2 regions of the Cryobacterium sp. AP23 genome follow, and region 2 is predicted to be linked to the other one. Evidence: predicted binding sites of a transcription regulator. Region 2 holds the regulator's gene; the other holds the start of a gene.

Region 1 (4,206 bases), 1.4 Mb from region 2:
GGCGGGCCGCGGCCGCCGGCGAGGTCCACGCATCGACAAGAAAGGGAGTCACCGATCATGTCCGATCCGAATACACCAGACGGTCCCGTTCCGCACGTGCCCGAGGTACCGCAGGTTCCCGACGTACCCCAGGTTCCTGACGTGCCGCAGGTGCCCGACTTCCCGCAGTCGAATGCGGCCGCGGATCCGCCCGGACCGCCGCCGCCGTCCGGCCAGCCCGGACCCGCCGGCCCGCCGCCCGGCCAAGGCGGCGGATACGGTCCGCCGCCGGCCTACGGCGCCCCGCCCTCCTCCGGGCCGGCGGCCGGCTACGGGCCGCCGCCCCCGGCGTACGGCGCCCCGCAGCCAGGGCAGGGCCGCCCGCCGGGCCCGTACCCCGCCAGCAAGCAGCCGGTGCTCAGCATCATCTCCATGGTCGCCGGCGTGGTCGGGCTGATCAGCACCCCCATCGGATTCCTGCCGTTCGTCGGCGGCATCCTCGCGCTGATCCTGCCGCTGGCCGGTGTGGTGCTCGGATTCATCGCCCGCCCCCGGGAACCGAACGGTCGCGGCTTCTGGCTCACCGGCATTATCACCGGCTTTGTCGGCATAGGGGTGGCGCTGTTGAGTATCCTGCTGTGGTCCCTGTTGTTCGCCTCCACGCCGATGGACAACTACAACTACAACTTCGACTACTGATCCATCCGAAAGAGCACAGCATGTTCCGTCAGTATCCCGCGCGTTGCGTTCGGCTCCGCTCTGCGCCCGTGGACCGGAGCCGCGCATGACCACCGGAGCGTCGGACACCCAGGCGGACCAGCGCAGGGCGGAGCCCCGCGAGGAGGCTCCCGCCCGCACCCGTGCCGAGGCGCGGGCTCGCGCTGCCGCGCTCGCCGGGCCCGCCGCCGCCGCCGCGCCGCGGCTGCCCGTCGCGCTCACCCGACCGCCGGTGGCCGGAGAACTGGCCTACGAATCCACGGTCACCGCCCCGACCGAGTGGGTGCCGTACGTCTACACCACCGCAGAGATCCAGACCCATCCGGCCCGCCGCGGCCTGAGCATCGCGGCCGTGGTCTGCGGGGCGCTCGGCGTGCTGGCCGGCATCTTCGTGATCTGGGGCGCCCCGCTGAGCCTGGCCGCCGTGGTGCTCGCGCTCGTCGCCAGAGCGGTGGAGAGACGCGCCGGCGGCCTGTGGTTGTTCGGCCTGTTCAGCGGGATCGTCGGGCTGATGATGGCGGCGCTGTGGTTCGTCGTCATCACCCAGATGCTGCCCGCCTACTACCGCTGAGGCGCGCCCGGCGGTCGTCCGACCCGCTCCACCAGCAGGGCCACCTTGTGCCCGGCGGCCCGGGTCAGCACCAGGGTGCCGGTTTCCGGTCCCTTGAGCTTCAACCGGGTGCGCAGGGTGGCCGGATCCACATCCACGCCGCGCTTCTTGATCTCCAGTGTGCCGATCTTGCGTTCGGCCAGGGCCAGCCGCAGCTTCTTCTCGTCGGTGGGCAGCACCTCCAGCACCCGGAACGCCGTGGCGAACGGCGTGCGGGTGAGCGTGGCGCTGGTCAGGTAGGCCAGGCCCTCGCTGAGCATGAGCGCATCCATCGACCGGGCCAGGTCACCGATCAGGCGGGCGCGGATGATGGCCCCGTCGGGTTCGTAGAGGTACTCGCCCAACTCGCCGACACCGACATCCTCGCTGTCGCCGGCGGCGGTCAGCTCGGCGACCTCGCCCTCCCGGCCCAGCAACAATGCCGCCCGCCGGATACCGGGGCGCGCGAGCGCGCCGAACCACAGGCCCATCTCCACCAGCTTGCCGTCCACCGACACCCACTGGGCCTCCGCGGTGTCCGGAATCTGGTCGCGGTCGTGGCCGGGGCCGAGCTTGACGCCGACGGGCATCCGCCCGGCCAGGGCGAAGACGTCGTTCAGGTTGGGGGAGTAGTCCTCCGCCCGGGTCAGCCGGCTGGTGTTGCCGTGCCCGGCGGTGCGGCGGGCGGGGTCGAACCAGAGCGCGTCGAACTCGGTCGGGTCGATGCTGGCCGCGTCGGCGCAGACCACCGAGGAGCTGGGGAACGGGGCGAGGTTGAAGCTGGCGACGGTGGCGGTGACCTCGTCCACGTCGATCGCGGTCACGGTCAGCTCCATCGCCGCCATCGCCATGGCGTCGCCGCCGATGCCGCAGCCCACGTCGGCGACCCGGGTCAGCCCGGCCTCCACGAACCGGCCGGCGTGCAGCGCGGCCACCCGCAGCCGGGTGGCCTGCTCCAGGCCGGCCTCGGTGAACAGCATCCGGCTGGCGAAATCCCCGAATTTGGCCGCCGCCTTGGCCCGCAACCGGGACTGGTACAGCACCGCGTTCACCAGGGCGGGGGAGTGGCCGGCGCGGCGCAGGTCACTCACCGTGCGCACCACATCGGCCCCGGCCTCGTAGGCGGGCAAAGAGTCCAGCAGGCGCAGGCCTTCGGGAGAGAGAAGCTCAACGAGCTCGGCGCGATCCATCCCGCAAACCTATCAAGCCAAACCCGCGCCCGGCCGAGCGCCATTGGCACTCACGTTGCGTGAGTGCCAGTTGCGCCCTAAACTCGACTTAGCACTCTCGCTGTGAGTCTGCTAACTACGTCTTAGCTAAGAAAGAGGTCAACCGTGTCGGTCTCCATCAAGCCGCTCGAAGATCGCATCGTCATCAAGCAGGTGGATGCAGAACAGACCACCGCTTCCGGACTTGTGATCCCGGACACCGCCAAAGAGAAGCCCCAGGAGGGCGAAGTTGTCGCCGTCGGCCCCGGCCGCATTGACGACAACGGCAACCGGATCCCGCTCGACGTCGCCGTCGGCGACAAGGTGATCTACTCCAAGTACGGTGGAACCGAAGTCAAGTTCGGTGGCGAGGACCTCCTCGTTCTGTCGGCCCGCGACGTTCTCGCGGTCGTCGTTCGCTAGTCACACCCCATATCGTTGAATCCCGGATGGCCTCGGCCGTCCGGGATTTTTCGCGTCCAGAGGAGGCAGTGTGCTCGAGGATTCCACCGACCCGGCCGATTCGTCGGGAGTGACGGATGCCGGCCAGGGCCGGGTGCGCACGCCGCGGAGCGCGTCGACCACAGGCCTGATCTTCGCGCTCTGCTCCTACGGCATGTGGGGGTTCCTGCCGCTGTACTTCCTGCTCCTCGCTCCCACCGGGGCGTTCGAGATCGTGGCCTGGCGGGTGCTGTTCTCGCTGGTCTTCTGCGCGGTGCTGATCGTGTCTACCCGGGCCTGGCGGCCCCTGGCCGCGGCGCTCCGCACGCCGCGCATCGTCTGGACGATGGGGCTGGCCGGCATCCTCATCTACATCAACTGGCAGACCTTCATCCTGGGTACCCTCAGCGGCCACGTCGTCGAGACGGCGCTGGGGTACTTCATCAACCCGATCATCACCGTCCTGCTCGGGGTGCTCGTGCTGCACGAACGGTTGCGCACCGCCCAGTGGGCCGCCGTGCTGATCAGCCTGGTCGCCGTGGTGGTGCTCAGCGTCGGCTACGGCCGCATCCCCTGGATCTCGCTGATCCTGGCGTTCTCGTTCGGCCTGTACGGGCTGATCAAGAAACGGGTCGGCGGCCACCTCGACGCGCTCACCGGGCTCACCCTCGAGACGATCTGGCTCACCCCGGTCGCGATCATCCAGCTGGTCGTGGTGGCTCTGATCTCCGGGCTCACCTTCGGCACCGTGTCGCCGTTGCACACGATTGCACTGATCGGCTCCGGCGTGCTCACCGCGGTGCCGTTGCTGTTCTTCGCGGCGGCCTCCCGCCGGCTTCCGCTGACCACGATGGGGCTCGTGCAGTACCTCGCCCCGGTGCTGCAGTTCATCGCCGGCGTGGTCATCCTGCACGAGCCGATGCCGCCGGAACGCTGGCTCGGCTTCGGCCTGGTCTGGCTGGCGCTGATCGTGCTCACCGTCGACATGATCGCCTCGGGCCGCGCCGCGCGCCGGCCGGTCACCGACACGTTCTAGGCGTCTGACCTAAAGATTCTGATCAGGAGCCCGTTCGTAACGATTTGGTCGCGTTACACGGCTGTAACACGACCGCCTTGTTTGATGTCGTTCTGGTGAATACGTTTACACCACGGCAACGATCGTTTGCCAGCTCTTCTTCTCGATTCCCCTTACCCTAGGAGCAACATGAGCGTATTCGCGAAGGCCTCGGCCTCCCGCTCGGCACGCGCCGTAGTCACCGGCGTCGCCATCTT
Region 2 (4,206 bases):
ACGAACTTGATCGTCAGCGGGTAGGTGTACCACTCGCCCTTGTTCGCGGCGATCGCTGCCATGATGCTGAACACGATGCTGAGGATCCAGGCGGCGGCGAGGATGAAGATGCCGACGAGGATCACCGTCAGGATCGACCCGACGATATAGGCGATCGCCAGGGTGATCTGGAAGTTCAGGGCGGTCGCGGTGTGCGCGCGGATGAACGGGCCGCGGTCCTTGAGCACGATGTAACCGATCAGCGCGGGCAGGAAACCGAAGAGGATTCCGCCGATGTGGATCAGGGTGGCCCACAACTTCTCGTCGGCCGGACTCAGCTGACTCGGGGCCTGATACGGGCTGGCGGGGGGAGGGGTTGCCTCAGACATTGGATCTCCTTCGTGGACACTCGTAGGGGAGCGGGATGGTGCGGGTGCCGCTGACACCAGAGTAGCGCCGCTGGTGCCGCACGACACCTGCAAACTAGCTGATCAGGCGAAGAGAGAACGGGTAGCGGTAGGGCTGGCCGGCTCGAGCGCTGACGAAGCCGAGCACCGAGAAGATCGATCCGATCAACCACAGCACCCAGCTGAGCGAGCCGAGGCCGCCCAGCAGGCCGAAGGTGACCAGCGCCAGGATGGTGCTGACAACGTTGATGATCACGTAGCCGATCAACAGCGTGATCTGAAAGTTGAGGGCTTCCTTCGCCTCGGTGTCGGTGAACCGGCCGCGGGTGCGCAGCACCAGCCAGATGATCAGGGACGGCAGAAACGAGAGGATGCCGCCCAGGTGCGCCAGGGAGGCCCACAGTCGGTCCTGCTCCGGTGTCAGCGGCGCGCCGGTGCCCGACCCGGCCGACCCTGCCGGTCCATAGGGATTGCTCATGACGATGCCCTTCGACGAACGATGATGATGCGTGTGCCCCCACGGTACTGCGGCAATTCCACCGGGAGCAACGGGTATGCCAGGCACCCGCGATATGATTGGCAGTCAAACGACGAGAGTGCCAGCCGCCGGCGGCACACCGGAAGAGGGAGGCGATCGAATAAATGGTGTCTGATCGCAGCCTCGAAGTCCTCCGCGTCATCGTGCAGGACTACGTGGCGTCCCGGGAACCCGTGGGGTCCAAGTCCATCGTCGACCGGCACGCCTTCGGCGTATCCGCCGCCACCATCCGCAACGACATGGCCCTGCTCGAAGAGGAAGAACTCATCGTCGCGCCGCACACCTCGTCGGGGCGGATTCCCACCGACAAGGGCTACCGGCTGTTCGTCGACCACCTGGCCGACCTGCGCCCACTCACCGGGGCGCAGCGGCAGGCCATCGAGGTCTTCCTCGGCCAGTCCGCCGACCTCGACGAGGTTCTCGCCCGCAGCGTCCGGCTGCTGTCCCAGCTCACCCATCAGGTTGCCCTCGTTCAGTACCCCTCGCTCTCGCGCGCGTCGGTGCGCCACATCGAGCTCGTCCCGCTCAGCGACACCCGGGTGCTGTCGGTCCTGATCACCGACTCCGGGCGGGTGGAACAGCGGGTCGTGGAACTGCCGCGCCCCATCGACGAAGCCGCCCTGGCCGAACTCCGCTCCCGGCTCAACGCCGTGATCGGCGGCCTCGGGATGGCGCAGGCCGCGACAGCCCTCAACGGGCCGACCGGCCTGGGCGCGCCGGAGCAGACCGACCTCGTCGATCTCATCACCGGCACCCTGCACGACCAGGTCGGCGCCAACCGGCAGGACCGCCTGGTGATGGCGGGCGCCGCGAACCTGGTGCGCACCGAAGAAGACTTCACCGGCAGCATCTACCCCGTCCTCGAGGCCATCGAAGAGCAGGTAGTGCTGTTGCGCCTGTTCGGCGAAATGGCCACGGACCAGCACGGCGTCTCGGTGAGCATCGGCCGCGAGAACGCGCCGTTCGGCCTGGGCGAGACGTCCGTCCTCACCAGCGGCTACACCTCCCGCGGTGACGCCGCCCGCCTCGGCGTGCTCGGCCCCACCCGGATGGACTACTCCAACAACATGGCGGCCGTGCGCGCCGTCGCCCGCTACCTCTCCCGCCTGCTCGGCGAGAACTAGCCGGCCCCACCACGTATCCCGACGACGACATTTCACCCCAGAACCCAAGGAGAGCCACTTTTGGCTGACCATTACGAAGCACTCGGTGTCGCCCGCGACGCCTCCACCGACGAGATCAAGAAGGCGTACCGCAAGCTGGCCCGCCAGCTGCACCCCGACGTCAACCCCGGTGCAGAGGCATCCGAGCGGTTCAAGACCGTCACGCACGCCTACGACGTGCTCTCCGACCCCAAGCAGCGCCAGAACTACGACCGCGGCGGTTCGGGATCCAGCCAGGGCGGCGGGTTCGACGCCGGCAACTTCGGCGACATCTTCGAGACCTTCTTCGGTGGCGGCGGGGGCGGCGGGATGCGGGGACCCCGGTCCCGGCGCGAACGCGGCCAGGACGCCCTGATCCGGGTGGAGCTCGACCTCGACGAGGTCATCTTCGGCACCCACCGCGACATCGAGGTGGACACCGCGGTCGTCTGCGCCACCTGTTCCGGCACCTGCTGCCAGCCCGGCACCAGCCCCGTCACCTGCGACATCTGCCACGGCACCGGCAGCATCCAGCGCGCCGTGCGCTCGCTGCTCGGGAACGTCATGACCTCCAGCCCGTGCGGCTCCTGCCGCGGCTACGGCACCATCATCGCCACCCCCTGCGTCACCTGCCAGGGCCAGGGCCGGGTGCGCGCCCGCCGCACCGTTCCGGTGGACATCCCCGCCGGCGTCGACACGGGCCTGCGTCTGCAGATGCCCGGCAGCGGTGAGGCCGGCCCGGCCGCCGGACCCAACGGCGACCTGTACCTCGAGATGAAGGTGCGCCACCACGACGTTTTCAGCCGCGACGGCGACGACCTGCTCTGCACCCTCACGGTGCCGATGACCGACGCCATCCTCGGCACCACGGCCACGGTCAAGGCCCTCGACGGTGACATCGAAGTGGAACTGCGCCCCGGCGTGCAGGCCGGCGAGATACTCACCATCAAGGACCGCGGCGTCACGCGCCTGCGCGGCAACGGCCGCGGCGACCTCCGCGTCGGCGTGCAGGTGCTGACTCCGACCAAGCTCGACCACAAGGAACGCGAACTCATCGAGGCGTTCGCGGCCAGGCACAAGGTCCCCGCCCCCGCGCTGAGTCACTTCCAGCAGGGCCTGTTCGCGAAGCTTCGCGACCGGTTCCTGGGCTGACCGGCGTAACCGATGGCGCACTTCTTCCTGTCGGAGACGCTCGGGGCCTCTGAGGTCGACCCGGCGGTCGGGGCCACCGTGAGCGTCACCGGTGCCGAGGCCAAGCACGCCGTCACCGTCAGCCGGGTGCGCCAGGGCGAGACCCTGCTGCTCGGCAACGGTGCCGGCCTGATGCTCGGCGTGACCGTGCTCAGCGCGGCTCCGGCCGAGCTGACGGTGCGGGTCGACTCGGTGCGGCGTACCCCGCCGGCCGCGCCGCGCATCGTCCTGGTGCAGGCGCTGGCCAAGGGGGACCGCGACGAACTCGCCGTGCAAGCCGCGACCGAACTCGGCATCGACGGCGTGGTGCCGTGGGCGGCGAGCCGCTCGGTGGCCCGCTGGGAAGGCGTGAAAGTCGCCAAGGGCCAGGCCCGCTGGGCCGCGATCGTCCGCGAGGCCAGCAAGCAGTCGATCCGGCCGTGGCTGCCGGAGGTCTCCGCGCTGACCAGCACCAAACAGCTGGCGGTGCTGGCCGGCAGCACCCGGATGCTGCTGCTGGAGCCGACCGCATCCGCCCGGCTCACCACGATCGCCTCTCCCGCCGACGACCGGGACATCGTGCTCGTCGTCGGCCCGGAAGGCGGCATCGCCCCCTCCGAGCTGGACATCCTCGAGCAGGCCGGAGCCAGCCGGGTGCGCCTGGGGGACACGGTCCTCCGCACCTCGACGGCGGGACCTGCCGCCGTGGCCATTTTGAACGCAGCCCTCGGCCGCTGGTAGTAACGCTTAAGATAGAGCTATGGCTTCCCCCGCTGCAGAACCCACCATTTTCAGCCGCATCGTCGCGCGCGAAATTCCGGCGACCATCGTGGCGGAAACCGATCATGTCATCGCCTTCAACGACATCAACCCGCAGGCGCCCGTACATGTCGTGGTCACCACGAAAACGCAGCGCTACCGGAACGTCGGCGAACTCGCCGCCGGCGACCCCGCCCTCCTGGCCGAACTG

Evidence for each region. Region 2 encodes HrcA, which represses chaperone genes, less so after heat shock. Its sites were predicted from a motif close to TTNGCACTCGNNNNNNNCGAGTGCNAA; they were not measured.
Region 1: the regulator HrcA is predicted to act here: its motif matches at 2,519-2,545, upstream of groES (co-chaperone GroES).

Annotation. Positions count from the first base shown of each region.
Region 1 is NZ_CM133415.1:1,842,775-1,846,980, reverse strand. Features, by position in the region: gene ACU5E9_RS08785 (DUF4190 domain-containing protein) at 58-678, shown strand; gene ACU5E9_RS08780 (hypothetical protein) at 764-1,267, shown strand; gene ACU5E9_RS08775 (THUMP-like domain-containing protein) at 1,258-2,475, opposite strand; gene groES (co-chaperone GroES) at 2,620-2,916, shown strand; gene rarD (EamA family transporter RarD) at 3,026-3,970, shown strand; gene ACU5E9_RS08760 (ABC transporter substrate-binding protein) at 4,139-4,206, shown strand, end outside.
Region 2 is NZ_CM133415.1:451,220-455,425, forward strand. Features, by position in the region: gene ACU5E9_RS02115 (DUF4870 domain-containing protein) at 1-368, opposite strand, end outside; gene ACU5E9_RS02120 (DUF4870 domain-containing protein) at 463-864, opposite strand; gene hrcA (heat-inducible transcriptional repressor HrcA) at 1,029-2,048, shown strand; gene dnaJ (molecular chaperone DnaJ) at 2,109-3,218, shown strand; gene ACU5E9_RS02135 (16S rRNA (uracil(1498)-N(3))-methyltransferase) at 3,231-3,977, shown strand; gene ACU5E9_RS02140 (histidine triad nucleotide-binding protein) at 3,997-4,206, shown strand, end outside.